3 regions of the Levilactobacillus namurensis genome follow, and region 1 is predicted to be linked to each of the others. Evidence: predicted binding sites of a transcription regulator. Region 1 holds the regulator's gene; each other region holds the start of a gene.
The links. Region 1 encodes NrdR, which represses ribonucleotide reductase genes. Its sites were predicted from a motif close to ACACNATATATNGTGT; they were not measured.

Region 2: a site for NrdR is predicted at 3,354-3,369, ahead of RIN67_RS04320 (deoxynucleoside kinase). Genes of this name have one in related genera too.
Region 3: a site for NrdR is predicted at 3,538-3,553, ahead of nrdH (glutaredoxin-like protein NrdH). Genes of this name have one in related genera too.

What each region holds. Positions count from the first base shown of each region.
Region 1 covers NZ_CP134159.1:1,146,420-1,152,248, forward strand. Annotated here, with positions in the region: gene polA (DNA polymerase I) at 1-832, shown strand, start outside; gene mutM (bifunctional DNA-formamidopyrimidine glycosylase/DNA-(apurinic or apyrimidinic site) lyase) at 883-1,743, shown strand; gene coaE (dephospho-CoA kinase) at 1,736-2,356, shown strand; gene nrdR (transcriptional regulator NrdR) at 2,368-2,859, shown strand; gene RIN67_RS05505 (replication initiation and membrane attachment family protein) at 2,878-4,245, shown strand; gene dnaI (primosomal protein DnaI) at 4,245-5,171, shown strand; gene thrS (threonine--tRNA ligase) at 5,513-5,829, shown strand, end outside.
Region 2 covers NZ_CP134159.1:939,179-945,007, forward strand. Annotated here, with positions in the region: gene RIN67_RS04305 (lp_1002 family arylesterase) at 1-719, opposite strand, end outside; gene RIN67_RS04310 (GNAT family N-acetyltransferase) at 809-1,345, shown strand; lysine riboswitch at 1,412-1,591, shown strand; gene RIN67_RS04315 (amino acid permease) at 1,709-3,220, shown strand; gene RIN67_RS04320 (deoxynucleoside kinase) at 3,427-4,059, shown strand; gene serS (serine--tRNA ligase) at 4,341-5,612, shown strand.
Region 3 covers NZ_CP134159.1:2,093,113-2,098,941, reverse strand. Annotated here, with positions in the region: gene nrdF (class 1b ribonucleoside-diphosphate reductase subunit beta) at 1-892, opposite strand, end outside; gene nrdE (class 1b ribonucleoside-diphosphate reductase subunit alpha) at 926-3,091, opposite strand; gene nrdH (glutaredoxin-like protein NrdH) at 3,202-3,429, opposite strand; gene RIN67_RS10070 (class I SAM-dependent methyltransferase) at 3,630-4,244, shown strand; gene tadA (tRNA adenosine(34) deaminase TadA) at 4,260-4,811, shown strand; RNA gene ffs (signal recognition particle sRNA small type) at 4,834-4,920, shown strand; gene dnaX (DNA polymerase III subunit gamma/tau) at 5,595-5,829, shown strand, end outside.

The DNA of each region.
Region 1 (5,829 bases):
CCACAAGGTTCACACGCGGTACTTGCAGACGTTAACGCAGACGGGACGGCTCTCGTCGGTCGACCCGAACTTGCAAAACATTCCTGTGCGGACGGAAGAGGGGAAAGCAATTCGGAAGGCCTTTGTTCCACGCCATCCGGGCTGGCAGATCTTCTCTTCAGACTATTCGCAGATTGAACTGCGAGTCTTGGCTCACATGAGTCACGATGCGAACATGCAAGAAGCGTTCCGGGAGGGTGAAGACATTCACGCGGCAACGGCCCGGCGAATCTTTAAGCTGGGGCCGGACCAAGAAGTGACGCCGAATATTCGGCGTCAAGCCAAGGCGGTCAATTTCGGCATCGTCTACGGCATTAGTGACTTCGGTCTGTCCCAAAACATTGGGATTTCCCGGAAGCAGGCTAAGCAATTTATCGAGACCTACTTCGAAGAGTACCCGGGTGTTAAAGCCTACACGGAACACATGGTGCAGGTCGCCCATGATCAGGGGTATGTCGAGACGATTGCCCACCGGCGGCGTTATCTGCCAGACATTAACTCGCGGAACTTTAACCAACGCTCCTTTGCGGAACGGACGGCGATGAATACACCTATTCAAGGTAGTGCAGCTGATATTATTAAGATTGCGATGATTCACATGGAGAAAGCCTTGCAGGGGATGCAAGCCACCATGTTGTTACAGGTTCACGATGAGTTGATCTTTGAGGCGCCGGCCGAAGAGATTCCAACGCTGGCTAAGTTAGTGCCGAAGATCATGGATTCGGCAGTGAAGCTAGAGATTCCGTTGAAGGTTGAAAGTCATGCGGGTCCGACCTGGTACGATTTGAAGTAGCCAGATAACGGGTAAGAAGCGGTTAAGCTAGTCAGAGAAAGGGCGATAAGATGCCAGAATTACCAGAAGTTGAAACGGTTCGGCGGGGCCTGACCCAGTTAGTGGGGGGCGCCACGATTGATCACGTGGAGGTCCTTTACCCTAAGATGGTGACGCCGGATGCCGAAGTGTTTACGGCCGAATTGATCGGTCGCAAAATTGAAAAGATCGATCGCCGGGGAAAGTATTTACTCTTCCGGTTCAGTGGTCAGCTGACGATGGTGTCCCATCTGCGGATGGAAGGAAAGTATGACGTTCAGCCCGAGGGCAGTCCGGTCACGAAGCACACGCACGTGATTTTTCACCTGACCGATAACCGTGAACTCCGCTACACGGATACCCGGAAGTTTGGCCGGATGCGGCTGGTTCCGACGGGGACCGAAGCGGAAGCCTTACCGTCACTGGGAAAGATGGGGCCTGAACCGACCGAAGCGACCCTGACGCTGGCTTACATGCAGCAAATTTTTGGAAAGTCGCATAAGATTATCAAGCCCTTCTTACTGGATCAATCCCGAATCGCTGGGTTGGGGAATATCTATGCTGACGAAGTGCTGTGGTTGTCAAAAATCAACCCATTGACGCCAGTGGACACGTTAACCAAGGACCAGTTGGTGACGTTACGGCAAGCAATCATTGACGAGATTCAAAGGGCGATTGCGGGCCACGGCACCACGGTCCATTCGTTCTCGACGGCTTTTGGGGATGCGGGGCATTTCCAAAATGACCTGCACGTTTACGGCCACGAGGGTGAGCCTTGTGAGCGGTGCGGAACCGAAATCGTGAAGATCAAGGTTGCTCAGCGGGGAACCCATTTCTGTCCCCATTGTCAACCGTTGCCACCCGATGCCCAGGGGGTCTTGACCGATGACTGAAGTCTGGGGACTCACGGGTGGCATTGCGACGGGGAAGTCTACGGTGAGCGCCTGGTTAAAGCAGGCAGAGATTCCGGTCATTGATGCGGATACGATTGCCCGTCAAGTCGTTGCGCTGGGCACCCCGGGATTACAGCAAATCAGCGCTGCGTTTGGGCCCGATTACTTGCAGGCCGACGGGACGTTGAACCGGGCTAAGCTGGGCCAGTTGGTCTTTCATGATTCGTCCCAATTACAACGACTCAATGCCATTACCACCCCGTTGATTCGGGATGAGATTCGCCGGCAACTGGCGGCTTACCGCGCGCGAAAAGTGCCGGTAGTGATGGTGGATGCGCCTACGCTGTTTGAGGTGGGCTATCTGCAAAAGCTGGTCGATCATGTGATGGTGGTGGCCACCAGTGCCCCGCACCAGAAGCAACGGTTAATGGCTCGCAACGGGTATACCGCAGCGGATGCCCAAGCCAGAATTGACCGTCAGTGGCCCTTGGCTCAAAAGATTGCGGCTGCGGACGTGGTCATTGATAACGACGGGGACATTACCCAAACACGCCAACAAGTGGTAAAATGGCTTGACATGAATAAATTTGGAAAAACGAATCAGGTAAAATGAGGTGACCAACTATGCAGTGTCCGCACTGTCATCATAACGGGTCACGAGTCGTCGACAGTCGTCCGACTGACGATGGTCGCGTGATTCGCCGCCGTCGGGAGTGCGAGAGCTGCGGCTTTCGGTTCACGACGTTTGAGCGCGTGGAAGTCACACCGCTCCTGGTGATTAAGAAGAACGGGACTCGGGAAGAGTTCAATCGAGAAAAGATTTTACGGGGAATTATTCGCTCGGCCGAAAAACGTCCGGTGGGTATGGACGCCATGACCCAAATTGTTGATGAGGTTGAAAATAAGATTCGGGCGTTAGGCGTCAATGAAATTTCCAGCCAGGTCATTGGGGAATACGTCATGAACCGGTTGGTCGACGTTGACGAAATTGCCTATATTCGGTTTGCGAGTGTTTACCGGCAGTTTAAGGATACGGGGGTTTTCTTCAACGAACTGAAGGATATCTTGGATAAGGATAAGCTGAAACAGGGTAAATCCAAGCCGAAAAAGGACTAAAGTGAGGCGAGATAACGGATGGAGGATTCTTGGCATCAATTGACCCCCCGAACAGGGTTCGTGGTTCGACTGGCTGATCGCGTGACGGATCAGAGTTGGCAGACCTTGACGCAACTCTATCAACCCATTATTGGTCCAGTGGCTGCTGCGTTATACAGCAGCCTCTTTTGGCTACCGGAACGCGAACAATTGCACCGGCACGGCCGGTTGTTAGCCGGATTAGGCATTGATCTAGAGCACTTGTACGCCGCACGGTTGCGCTTGGAAGCCACAGGGTTACTGACAACGACGGTGAAGACGGCTAACGATTTGACCACCTTTTGCTACACGTTACGCGCCCCGTTAACGCCTGCGCGCTTCTTTAACGATGATCTCTTAAGCGTTCAATTACTGGGGGTGCTCGGTGAGGAGAGCTATCAGACCTTGTTGGCCACGGCGACAGTTGTGACGCCCGCTGCCGATGAACAGGACATTACTAAGAATTTTTTGGAAGTCTTTCACGTGGATGGCCACGAGCTCAGTCAGTTGCCCGCTGCCGTGACGGCCGGGCGACACCAGATAACGGCTAAGCCGGCTGAACCGGCTGTGGATTCGCCAGCAACGGACTTTGATTTTCACTTGCTGGGTGAAATCTTAAAACGGTCTTACGTGGATGCCCAGGCCTTGCAACCCTACCGGGAATTACTGGTTACTGAACATGTGACTTATGGGTTAGACGAGCCAACCATGGCCCGTTACATTGGCGAGGCCACTGACCTGGCCACGAACGCGTTTGACCCGGAACGCTTTAAGCGGGTAGTTGCCCGCCACTTCGAACAGCAACATCCGGGCCAACCGGTTCAATCGCCGGCCTCCCCGACACCGACCCCGGCTGCAGTTAAGTCGACGGCCGAGCAGACGGTGCTTCAGATGGCCAGTCAGATGACTCCGGCAAACTTTCTGGAAGCCATTAAGCAGCAAACGGGGGGCTTTGTGACCTCGGGAGAACAACGTATCATTCGTGACCTAGTGGGCCGGCAACTCTTTTCCCAAGGCGTTCTGAACATGATGGTGTACCACGTCTTGGTGGACGAGGAACGCCCGACCCTGAATAAGGCGTTGCTGGATACGATTGCCAATGATTGGAGTCAATCGAAGGTCGCGACCCCTCAACAGGCGGTCGTGAAGATTCGGGAGCGACAGCAGGCAGCTAAGCAGCCGCGCTCACGGGCAACGGGCTCTCGTCGGAACGCCACGACGGTCAAGGAGACGTTACCGGAATGGGCTAAGGCGCCCGCGGCCACTAAGGCGGCTAAGCAACCGCAGTTATCGGATCAACAAAAACAAAAACTTAACGCCCGAATTGCCCGATTTAAGCAACGGCGTTCTGGGAAGGAGGATTCCTGATGGAAGATGTCAGTAAAGCCATGCAACAGCTGATGAGCCAGCGACACCTGAATGCAAATTACCGCCAGCTAATGGCCAAGGTCTATGCCGACCAGACGGTCCAGCAGTTTTATCACGACCATAAGGCGGAGTTGGCGGAAGACGTTTTGGACCGCTCGGCAGCTAAACTCTATGAATTCGTGAGCGAACGGGCCAAGGTGGCACAAGGTGGCGAAACGTTTGCGGCGGGGTATGAACCGCAATTGATTGTCTCGAATCACCTGATCGATGTGGCCTATGTTCCGACTAAGGCCACCCAAGAAAAGCAGGCCCAGCAGCAGTTGCGGCAACGAGTCCGGTCGATAGCGATGCCTAAGGATATTCGGAACGCACAGCTCGATAACTTTGACCACGATGAAGAGCGGATGGAGGCCCTGATGGCCGCTTATGACTTCATCGAGACCTACGAGGCGAGTCCTCATCGGCGTCACCAGGCCCTATACTTGGCCGGTAGTTTTGGAGTGGGCAAGACCTACCTCTTAGCGGCGATTGCCAATCAGCTGGCCAACGATGGCTTCTCCAGCACGTTAGTTCACTTTCCGAGTTTTGCGGTGGAGATGAAGAACGCGATTGCCCAGAACGGCGTTGGGGATAAGTTGGACGCGTTGAAGCGCGCCCCGGTATTAATGATCGATGACATTGGCGCGGATGCCATGTCAGCGTGGGTCCGGGATGATATCTTAGGCGTTATTTTGGAGTACCGGATGCAAGAAGAGTTACCGACGTTCTTTAGTTCGAATTTCTCGATGGCTCAGTTGGAGAACGAACACCTGCGGATCTCATCGCGCGGGGATGACGAACCTCTTAAAGCGCAACGGTTAATGCAACGGATTCGGTTTTTATCACGGGAGATCACCATGGTAGGGGTCAACCGCCGGCCGCAATAAATTTGAGGTTACCGCTTGACAACTTTTGGCTGCGAGTGTTTAATAGTCCTTGAAGCCAATTAAAAGCTAAGACGAGAGATACGATGCATTGTGGTTCGTCTCCAGGAAGAGGAAACCTAGATTGGAAGTTTCCTTAGTCGGCCCAATGCATTACCGCTTTCGCAGCTGTCAGAAGGAAAATTTCTGGCCGGTTCGTTCCGTTATCGACGATTAGAGTTCACGGGCGTAGTCTCGTGAAGAATATCGGGTGGAACCACGTTAATTAGACGTCCCCAGTGTCCTTAATGGATGCTGGGGACTTTTTGCGTTGACTGCTCAAAACACACAAGGGAGATCATACCATGGCAGAAATTTCAATTAAGTTCCCTGACGGCAAGGTTCAATCCTTTGCTGAAGGGACGACGCCAGCTGACGTCGCCGAATCCATTTCCATTAGCTTAGCCAAGAAAGCCGTTGCGGCAAAGTACAACGGTGAACTGGTTGATTACCTGACCCCACTGAAGGGTGACGGTGACATCGAAATCGTGACGAAGAGTGATGCAGACGGCTTAGCAGTTCTGCGGAACACCACGGCGGCTTTGCTGCGGATTGCCTTGAAGAAGGAATTCCCAGCTATTCGCTTGGGTGAAGTTAGCGCTGACGATGACGGCTTTTACGT
Region 2 (5,829 bases), 210 kb from region 1:
TTCCAAGCGGTTACTTGGTTGGCTAAGGCCAAACCGTGGGGACCGTTGTGGAAGATGTGCAGTTCGGTGTCCACGCCGTGAGCCAGTGAGGATTGCACGTAGGCTAGCGTGTTTTGCACGGGAACCAGTGGGTCGTTGGCGGTGACCCAGGCAAAGGTCGGCGCGTTTTGTGCGGTGACGCGTTGGTCCGCAGCGATTTGAGCGGGGTCATCCGTCCACTGGGCTAACGTGGCGGCGTCGTTGGGGAAGCCGGCTTGCGGGGTGATCACGGGGTAACCCAGGAGAATTGCGTGGGGATGAATCTGAGTGGGCGTGGTCCCGGCCAGCTGGTTGAGGTGGTCGGTTGCCCAGAGATCGTTGAAGAGGGCCACGATATGTCCCCCTACGGAGAAGCCAGCAACGTTGATATGGGCGGCATCGATCTGCCAATCCGCCGCGTGTTCACGCAGACTGGCCACGCTTCGAGCCAGTTCGACGACTGGTGCGGGAAGCAGTGGTTTTTTTTCGCCAGCAAAGCTGTACCGTAAGAAGAAGGCTTGGTAGCCCCGCGCAAACCAAGCCATGGCGAGATCTTCAGCTTGCTGTTCCGGAATGTGCGTGTAAGAACCGCCGGGAACGATGATCATCGCCGGATAGGTGGCTTGGGGTGCATCTTGACGCAGATAACCGCGTAAGTAGGCTTGCGTATCAGCACCTAATGATTGCGTAATGATTTGCATGGAAAAACCTCCTGATTTTGATTAAAGTTAACTAGTACTATGGTATCATTGTACCGCATCTAGAGCAGGACGAAAGGGACGGTGAGAGAATGCATCCAGAATTGACGACGCCGCGGTTGCGCCTGAGTCCGTTAACGGAAAGCCAGCTAACGGCTTACCAGGAGCTGCTGACGAATCCCACTGTGGCCGGTCCGGCCGGGCTGAGTCTGCCGGTCTCTGCGCAACGCGTGGCGGCAAGTTTAGCGGCTGATCGGCAACAACCCGTGCATTACGGCATCGTTTGGCCGGCGACAAATCGACTGATTGGGACCTTGATTGGTTATCCGCACGTGGAAGCAACGGGGGCTCCCAGCCCACGGGCCTTAGATGTCGGGTACCTGTTGGCTCCGGAGTTTTGGGGCCGGGGGTTGATGCCCGAGGCCTTGACCGCTTGGCTAGCGGCACTGCCCCGGCAATTCCCCCAGGTCACCACGGTCTGGGCGACGACCTTGGCCACCAATACGCGTTCACAGCGGGTTTTAATTAAGTCAGCGTTCGAATTGATTGACGACCAAATGATGGTGCCTAATGCCGCTACCTGGGGCTTAGTCCGGCATTGCTTATACCGCTGTCAGTTAACTGAATGAGAGAACCATGAGGAAATTTTAGATTTAAGCTTGCAATGCGATTAGGGGATGGGTATACTACAAGTATCGAATAGAAGAGGCGCGGTCAACAAGAGTCGCATTTTGGAGGTGGATACCACCGATGAAAGAATGTTAAAGGGGCGATCGCCGAAACTCACAGTGAGCTATCTAAGCTGTGGGTTGGGGCCTGATTCAACAAATCAGGGACTGTCGTAGCCGATAGGGTTACGGGGCGCTTTCAACGATATTGACTTGGATCTGTGACTTCCAAATCTCTTTCGCAAAGCAATTTGTGGAAGAGATTTTTTAGTACCCCTGGTCGTTTCGAGAAGGTCCTTCTATACACAGAAGGAGGAAGTTTTTATGGAACAAAGCATGGTGAATGCAACAACGAGCAAGGCGTCGGATTCGGTTAAGCGGGGTCTCAAGACGCGACACGTCTCGATGATTGCGTTAGGTGGTTGTATCGGTACTGGGTTATTCGTTGCCAGTGGGTCGGCGATTTCGACGGCCGGACCTGGTGGGGCGTTAGTCGCCTATACGGCGATGGGCCTGATGGTCTACTTCCTGATGACCAGTTTAGGAGAAATGGCGACCAACATGCCAATCTCTGGATCATTCGCCGCTTATTCAGCCAAGTACGTTGATCCAGCGTTAGGGTTTGCGATGGGCTGGAACTACTGGTTCAACTGGGCGATTACGGTCGCCGTGGATATTTCGACGGCGGCGTTGGTCATGAAGTTTTGGCTTCCCGGGGTCCCAGGGTGGATTTGGAGCTTACTAGCGTTAGTGATTATTGTGACCATTAACGCGTTATCCGTTCAGGCGTTCGGGGAAACCGAATTCTGGATGTCACTGATTAAGGTGGTCACGATTTTCGTCTTCTTAGCCGTTGGGTTAATGACCATCGTGGGTATCATGGGCGGCAAGGGTCCTGGCCTGAGCAACTTCACTTACAAGCAAGCGCCATTCGTGGGTGGCTTCCCAGCCATCTTGAGTGTCTTCGTGGTCGCTGGATTCTCGTTCCAAGGAACGGAACTGGTCGGAATCACTGCGGGAGAATCCAAGGATCCCCAACACAGTGTGCCTAAGGCCATCAACCAAGTCTTCTGGCGGATTATTTTATTCTACATTTTAGCTATCTTTGTAATCGCCGCTGTCTTACCTTACACCAGTCATGATTTGTTAGGGTCTTCTGCTAGTGACGTGGCCATCAGTCCCTTTACGTTGGTCTTCCGGCGTGCCGGGTTGGCTGCTGCGGCTAGTGTGATGAACGCCGTTATCTTGACGTCCGTCATCTCCGCGGCCAACTCTGGGATGTACGCCTCAACGCGGATGCTGTACTCCCTGTCTAAGGAAGGGTACGCACCACACTTCTTGGAACGCACGGGTAAGAACGGGATTCCTTACTTTGCTTTGATTGCAACGACAATCGTGGCTGCCTTGACGTTCATTAGTAGTATTGCGGGCCCGCAGATTTACCTGTGGTTAGTGGCTGCTAGTGGGCTGACTGGATTCATTGCTTGGTTCGGGATTGCGTTGTCTCACTTCCGGTTCCGTCGGGCATTCATCAAGCAAGGTCACCAATTGTCTGAATTGAAGTACCATGCAAAGTGGTTCCCATTCGGACCAATCCTGGCATTGGTTCTGTGTGTGGCTGTGATCGTGGGTCAAGATCCACAATCCTTCTTCACTGGGAACTGGGAACAAGTTCTGGTCACTTACATCAGTGTACCGTTAGTCTTAATCCTGTTTATTGGGTACAAGCTGAAGAAGCACACTAAGCTGATTCCGTTGGACAAGGTCGACGTTTACCCCGTACACAAGGACGGGACGTTGAAGGACGACGCTGCGGCTGAGCAAGACCAAGGCTAGATAAAACAAAATGAAGCATGAGCGGTTGCCCGGGAAGCCGGTGCGACCGCTTTTTAGTCTGCTGGTTAGCCAATGCTTGTGATGTGACGGCCGGAAAATTTCTACGATATATTGTCTTTTAGGCGTCCGGTTGGTACAATATGTGGTGTTGCTTTTTGGCAGTGCACAAAGGCACTGTATCGGGATAGAATTAAAGGAGAGATCGCATGCTTGTATTATCGGGAACTATCGGGGCTGGAAAGACGAGTCTAACCAGTTTATTGGCAGAACACTTACACAAACCAGCATTTTATGAATCGGTGGATGACAACAAAATTTTGCCACTATTCTACAAGGATTCCCAGAAGTATGCTTTCTTACTGCAGATCTACTTTTTAAACAAACGACTGGACAGCATCAAGGCGGCGAATGCCGACCGGGAAAGCGTGATGGATCGCTCAATCTTTGAAGATTCCTTACTCTTCCACTTGAACGCTGATCTGGGACGGGCCACCAACACGGAAGTGGACATTTACGATTCACTGCTGCGGAACATGATGCAGGAATTGCCAGAAGCCACTTACCGGAAGAACCCGGACCTATTGATCCACATCAACATCTCGTTTGAGACCATGTTGGAACGGATCAAGAAGCGGGGTCGTTCTTACGAGCAGATTGCCAATGATCCGAGCCTCTACGATTACTACAAGGAGTTGGATCAACGGTATACGGATTGGTACGCCAACTACGATAAGTCGCCGAAGATGCAGATCAATGGGGATGCGCTCGACTTCGTTGAGGATTCCGCTGCCCGGCAACAAGTTTTACAACTAATTGATGAAAAGATTGCAACGCTCTAGTGTTGTCACGCCGGAGAAAATGCGGTATGATGGGCGTAACTTATTAAACACGGGTGCCTATTAAGTAGACGGTCAGAGAAGTGGGGGAGCTGTGAACCACAACGTCGAAGATTCCAGCACTAAAATAGTGGGCAGGTAATGCTGCACGGTGCAAACCGTTATCATGTTCAAGGGTATCACTGGGCGACCAGTGGTGAACTTGGGTGGTACCGCGAAGGTCTTCGTCCCATGTGACGAGGGCCTTTTTTGGTCTCACCGACTACCAGAAGGGAGTAACACACATGCTAGATTTAAAGTTGATTCGCCAAGAACCGGATTTTATTAAGGAAAAGTTGGCTACCCGGGGCGTTGACCCAGCCGATATTGATGATTTGTTAGCCATGGACGCTCAGCGGCGGGAATTGATCGTGAAGAGTGAAACCATGAAGGCCCAACGGAACAAGGTTTCCGACGAAATCTCCCAATTAAAGCGCAACAAGCAGGATGCTGACGACAAGATTACGGAAATGCGGCAGGTCAGTGGGGACATCAAGAAGATCGATGCCCAATTGGATGACCTGAAGGCCCAAGTCCACGATGCTGCGGCGCACTTGCCTAACATCCCTAACGACAACGTTCCAGTTGGTCTGACGGAAGACGGTAGTGTTGAGATCCGCAAGTGGGGAGAGAAGCCTAACCTGGACTTCACGCCCAAGCCTCACTGGGAAATTGGGGAAAAACTGGGTATCTTGGACTTCGAACGGGGCGCAAAGGTCTCTGGGAGTCGTTACCTGTACTACATGGGCTTAGGGGCTCGGCTAGAGCGAGCAGTCTACAACTTCTTCTTGGACCAAAACACGGCAGCTGGTTTCAAGGAAGTTCTGCCACCTTACATTGTGAATGACGATTCGATGTACGGAACGGGCCAATTCCCGAAGTTTAAGCAAGACGTTTACCAATTAAAGAACGAAGAAATGACGCTGATTCCTACGGCCGAAGTGCCATTGGTCAACTACTACCGGGATGAAGTGATTCCTGAAGAGGACTTGCCAGTCTGGTTTACGGCGTTGACGCCCGCTTTCCGTTCTGAAGCCGGGAGTGCCGGCCGGGATACCCGGGGGTTGATCCGATTACACCAGTTTAACAAGGTCGAAATGGTGAAGTTCTGTAAGCCAGAAGATTCCTGGAATGAATTGGAGTCTTTGACTAAGCACGCTGAGGACCTCTTACAGAAGTTAGGGTTGGCCTACCATGTGATTACCCTGACGACTAGTGACATGAGCTTTACGGCGGCGATGACCCATGATTTGGAAGTCTGGTTCCCAGAACAAGACACGTACCGGGAAATCTCAAGTTGCTCGAATACGACGGACTTCCAAGCACGTCGGGCACATATCCAGTACCGGGACGATAAGGGCAAGTTGCAGTACGTTCACGCGTTGAACGGATCAGGACTGGCTGTGGGCCGGACGGTCGCAGCGATTTTGGAGAACTACCAAAACGCCGATGGTTCCGTCACGATTCCAGAAGTTCTGGTTCCTTACATGGGTGGCGTCACCAAGATTACCAAGTAAAAATGCGTTATGCACGGTCGGGAATTCGTTTCCGGCCGTTTTTTTGGCCTTTTTTGCAAAAAAATGCAAAAAAGGGGTAGCTTTTTATGCAGGGTTACGCTAGAATAATAAATGTTGTTGAGGGAGTAGTTATTCAACTAACGGATATTTATTCAAAAAAGATATTCAAAAAGTTGTTGACAGCTGCTAGATGGCATGGTAAATTAGAATAGTTGTT
Region 3 (5,829 bases), 950 kb from region 1:
GGTTGGCCGTTGACGTCGAGATCCCGTTCATCACGATGGGGTTAACGTCCTCAGCGGTGTCGGGGAACAGGGGGTCCTGTCCCAAGTTCATCAAAGCCTTGTTGGCGTTGTAGCGGATGAACGTCAGGACTTCATCGGTCCAGCCCACTTGGTCGTACATCAAGTGGGTGTACTTCTCTTCGTTGTCGTAGAGGTTGTACAGGAAGTCGTACATCCAGTCTTTGAGCTCCTGCTGCTCGTTTTCACCGAGTTCCTTCATCCCCAGCTGGAACTTGTAGCCGATGTAGGTGCCGTGGACGGATTCGTCCCGCAGGATCAACTTGATGATTTCGGCCACGTTGGCGAGCTTGTTGTGCCCCAAGTAATACAGTGGGGTGAAGAAGCCGCTGTAGAACAGGAAGGTTTCCAGAAAGACACTGGAGATCTTCTTCTTCAGGGGATGTTCGTCATCGTGGTACAGGGTGTAGATCCGCTTAGTCTTGTTCTGTAAGAACTCTTCGGAGTCACTCCACTTAAAGATCTCGTCGATTTCGTCTGGCGTGTTGAGCGTCGAGAAGATGGTCGAGTAGCTCTTAGCGTGGACGGATTCCATGAATTGAATGTTGTTGAGGACGGCCGTTTCGTGTTGGGTCTTGACGTCCCGCCGTAACGCGGCCATGCCGTCTTGAGACTGGAGGGTGTCCAGGAGGGTCAACCCCCCGAAGACGTGGCCGACCACCCATTTATGGTCGGTATCTAGGGTCCGCCAATCGTCTAAGTCGTTGGAGACGGGGATCCGGGTGTCCAACCAGAATTGCTCGGTCAGCTTTTCCCAGGTCGCCTTATCGATTTCGTCAGAAACTTGATTCCAGTTGATGGCTTGGTAATTGCCATCGCTGTTCATTGTTGCCATATTCAGCACTCCCTTGTCATGCGTTAAAGTGTCCTAGATGACACAGCTTTCACATTGGTTGGCGCCCACTTCACTGTTATCGTCGGTAAAGGTCCGGACGTAGTAGATGGACTTGATGCCCTTACGGTGGGCGTAATTCCGCAGGATACTCAGATCCCGGGTGGTCATCTTATCCGTGCGCCCGTTCTTCCATTCGTAGAGGCCTGCCGGAATCGTCGAACGCATGAATAAAGTCAGACTCATCCCTTGGTCCACGTGCTGTTGGGCCGCGGCGTAGACGTCGATGACCCGACGCATGTCGGTGTCGTAAGCGGACTTGTAGTACGGCATGGTGTCGTTGCTGAGGTAAGGTGCGGGATAGTAGATCTTCCCAATCTTCTTTTCCTGGCGCTCCTCGATCCGGTTGATGGTCGGGTGCAAGCTGGCCGTGGTGTCGTTGATGTAGGAGATTGATCCGTTGGGCGCAACGGCCATCCGGTTCTGGTGGTACAGCCCATCACGCATCACGTCGGCCTTGAGTTGGGCCCAGTCATCTGGGGATGGTAACCAGATGTTACCGAAGAGGGCTTGGACCTTCTGGGAGGTTGGCCGCCAGTCCTTTTGGGTGTACCGGTCGAAGTAGGACCCATCGGCGTACTTGCTGTTCTCGAAGTTGTGGAACGTCTCGTGGCGTTCCTTGGCAATCTGGTTAGAGGCCTTTAACGTCCAGTAGTTTAACAGCATGAAGTAGACGCTGGTGAAGGCGATACTGTCCTTAGACCCGTACATCATGTGGTTCTTAGCAAAGTAGCTGTGTAGCCCCATGGCACCTAGACCAATGGTGTGGGCCAGGTGGTTACCGTGTTGGATCGACGGGACCACGTCGATATCGGAGTGGTCGGTCACGAAGGTCAACGCTCGGACCATGGTCTCCACGGAGTGACCGAAGTCGGGGGAGGCCATTAGGTTAACGATGTTGGTCGAGCCCAGGTTACAAGAAATGTCGGTGCCTAATTTTTCGGCTTCTTGCCGGTTATTGTAGGTCGTCGGCGTCTGAACCTGCATGATTTCGGAACACAGGTTGCTCATCACGATTCGTCCCTGGATGGGGTTCTCGCGGTTGGCCGTGTCGACGTTCACGATGTAAGGGTAGCCGGATTCCTGTTGCAGTTTCCCAATCTCGGTTTCCAGTTCCCGAGCCTTGATCTGCTTTTTGTGAACCTCGGGGTTGGCGACTAACTTGTCGTATTCCGCCGTGATGTCCACGTAGGAGAAAGGCTTGCCGTAGAGGCGTTCCACGTCGTAAGGACTGAACAGGTACATGTCCGCGTCTGCTTCACAGAGCTGGTAGAACTTGTCCGGAACGGTGACGCCCAGGGACAGGGTCTTCAGCCGAATCTTCTCATCGGCATTTTCCTTCTTAGCCCCTAGAAACGCAATGATATCGGGATGGAAGACGCTGAGGTAGACCACCCCGGCCCCTTGACGCTGTCCCAGTTGGTTGGAGTAGGAGAAACTGTCTTCGAGCAGCTTCATGACGGGGACGACGCCGGAAGCGGCCCCCGCGATATGCTTGATGGGTGCGCCGGCCTCCCGCAGGTTCGAGAGGTTGATGCCGACCCCGCCACCGATACGGGACAGCTGCAGAGCGGAATTGATGGTCCGGCCGATCGTGTTCATGTCGTCGGTGGATTGGATCAAGAAGCAGGAGACCAGTTCACCACGCCGGGCCCGGCCAGCACTAAGGAAGCTGGGGGTCGCGGGTTGGTAGCGTTGGTGGATGATCTCATCGGCGAGATCGTGGGCCAGTTGCTGGTCACCTTCCGCAAAGTCCAGGGCGTTCATGGCGACCCGGTCGATAAAGTTCTCTAGGTAATAGGCGTTGTCGTTGGTCTTCATCGCGTATTGCGCGTAGAACTTATAGGCGGCCATGAAGGACTTGAAGTGGAAGTTTTGGGCCTTTAGGTAGGCGTAGAGGTCTTCGATAAAGGAGAACGGGTACTGGGTGATGACCTGAGTTTCGACGTAATCTTCTTGGATCAAGTAGTCGAACCGTTCCCGTAAGGACGCGAAGGTCTTGGTGTTAGGCCGGACGTTTTCTCGTAGGAAGGCTTCGAGGGCTTCTTGGTCTTTATTCAAAGGAATCTGACCATCAACGGGGATGTTGATCTCGTTGTTTAAATCATAATACGTGACGTCTTGTAAATCTTTTAGGCTCATGCGCATACTCGCTTCTTTCTCTTAGAATGGACTGATCGGTCAACTGACCACTAAAAAAACGGCCCCGTGAACAAACACGGCGTCGCCAAGACGGGTTTGTCGAACTTCAGTTAACCCGCGATTTGTTGCAATTGATCTGGACGAAACCCAAAAAAGGCCTTGTGCCCAGCAGCTTCAACGACCGGAAGGGACTGAAATCCCTGTTCTTTTAGATAAGTGACATATTCCGGATTCTGGTTAATATTGCGTTCTTCAAACGCCACATTGTGTTCGGTTAAGAAACGCTTCGTCATCTTGCATTGCATGCAGTTGTTTTTAGAATAAACCGTTACTTTCATGTTACGCACATCCTCTTACATTTGGTTATCAATGTGTTTAGTGTACACCAGATTTAAAAAAACGCAATCGAAAAAAGCACCATATTTGGTGGTTGGGATATACAATAACCACTAAATATAGTGCTTTACGCGACTTAATTATTCTATTTGGCACGGACCAAACTTCTACGGTAAAATAAACCTAAAAGGTGGTCTCGAAAATGACTAATCACTATTATACACAAAATCCAGATGTTGTACACGAAGAACGTCATTGGCCGTTCACCCTCTTAGGTAACGAATTGTTGTTTACCACCGACAACGGGGTCTTTTCAAAGAGCCGGGTCGACTACGGTTCCTGCGCGTTATTGAACGCGTTTGAAGCGGACCAAACGCCGGCGGGCCCGTGGTTGGACCTGGGCTGCGGGTACGGTCCCATCGGTCTGGCCTTGGCTAAGCGGTGGCCGGATCGGCAAGTGACCATGGCGGATGTGAATGAACTTGCGCTGTCGTTAGCGCAACAAAATGCAACGGCTAATCAGATTACTAACGTGACCATTGTCGAATCTGACCGTTACGCAGCGTTGGGCACCCAACGGTACGCGGCCATCCTGACCAATCCTCCCGTTCGGGCAGGCAAGGCCGTGGTGACCAGCATGTTGACCGAGGCGGCGCAACACCTCTTACCTGGCGGGACCCTAACGGTGGTCTTGCAGAAGAAGCAGGGGGCGCCATCGGCTAAGAAGACCATGACGGCCACGTTTGGCAATTGCCAGATCCTGAAGAAGGATAAGGGCTACTATATCCTGGAGAGCCGACAGAACGCATCATCATAGAAAAGGGGCGGTTGAATGCGGCAGTTAACTTATTCGGATACGCAACGCCACTATATGCAAGAGGCGCTCTTTGAAGCTGACCAGGCCGGCCTGATTGGTGAAGTTCCCATTGGGGCGGTCATCGTCCACGACGGACAGATCATCGGCCGGGGGCATAACCTCCGGGAGCACGCTAACGACGCTACGTTACACGCCGAGATTCGGGCCATTGAAGAAGCCTGTGCCACGTTACGGAGTTGGCGTCTGGAAGACTGTGAAATGTACGTTACGATCGAACCCTGCTTGATGTGTAGCGGGGCCATCATTAATTCACGGATTCCGGTGGTGTACTATGGCGCCCGGGACCCCAAGGCGGGGGCCGTCGATAGTCTGTATGAGACGCTGACGGATGACCGACTGAACCACCAGGTCAAGGTCTACGAGGGCTTGCTAGCGAAGGAGTCCGGCGAACGGTTAGTGTCATTCTTCAAGGCGGCTCGGCAACGCGCGAAGGTGGCTAAGAAGGCCCGGCGCGCGGCACAGAAAGCCGCGACTGATAAGACGCTAGACAGTCCAGAAAAATCATGATACACTAGTACTTGCCGTTAAGGCCTTGAAGCAAGGGCGGGCTTACGAATCGTGTCAGGTCCGGAAGGAAGCAGCACTAAGTCTGATTCGCTTTGTGCTTCAAGTTTATGAGATAATGAGCACTCCTGGTCGCTGACCGGGAGTTTTTTTAGTTCTGGTACTGGAATAGTCAGTCAATGGTCGCCTTACCGGGCGGACCAGACAGGGCTGGAACGCCGTGGGCACAACTTGGCGCCCGAAGTACAGGTCTCCAAGCTTGGCCTTTTCCTAGGCGAGCTGAAAGACGCTCACCAAGGAAAATTTCACGGCTGAGCCCTGTCTGGCCCGCCCTCACGGCTTACCGTCATGCCGAAATGATCCTGTAACGACGTCCAAGTAAGGATTTATGCCATTTTAATCTTGGTTAATTTTAAGGCAGTCCCTTCCAGCAGCTGATACTGGCGTTGGACGCAAAAATTGGCCGTTATCATTGGAAACCATCTATGTAAGGTCCCCTCAGCCGATAGGGCCCAGCCGGTGAAATTAGCGTTAGCCGAGTGGTCTTCTCGGCTTAGGCTAAGGCCGAGCTTTAAGACGGGCGGGCTTTGCGCGGCTTAAAGTCGTGCCCACTGGCGTCACGGCCCTGCCAATCGGCTGAGGGGACCGGCCAGTTCGCCACCGACTATTGCCCGGTAGGCGAATTAAGAGGAAAACGGGTCATGAGGTGACAGCGACCCGTAAAAAAGGCTATAATAATGAACAGCGATTTTGATTGAAATAAAATAGTAGAAAGGAACAGATGATATGGCTTATCAAGCACTTTATCGGGTCTGGCGTCCGCAACGGTTCGACGACATGATCGGACAAGAAGTGATCACGCGGACTTTAAAGAACGCCATCACGACTAACCAAATCAGTCACGCCTACCTCTTTGCGGGTCCCCGGGGAACGGGGAAAACGTCGGCCGCTAAGATCTTTGCTAAGGCCATCAATTGTCACCATCAAAAGGACGGCGAGCCCTGCAACGAATGTGACACCT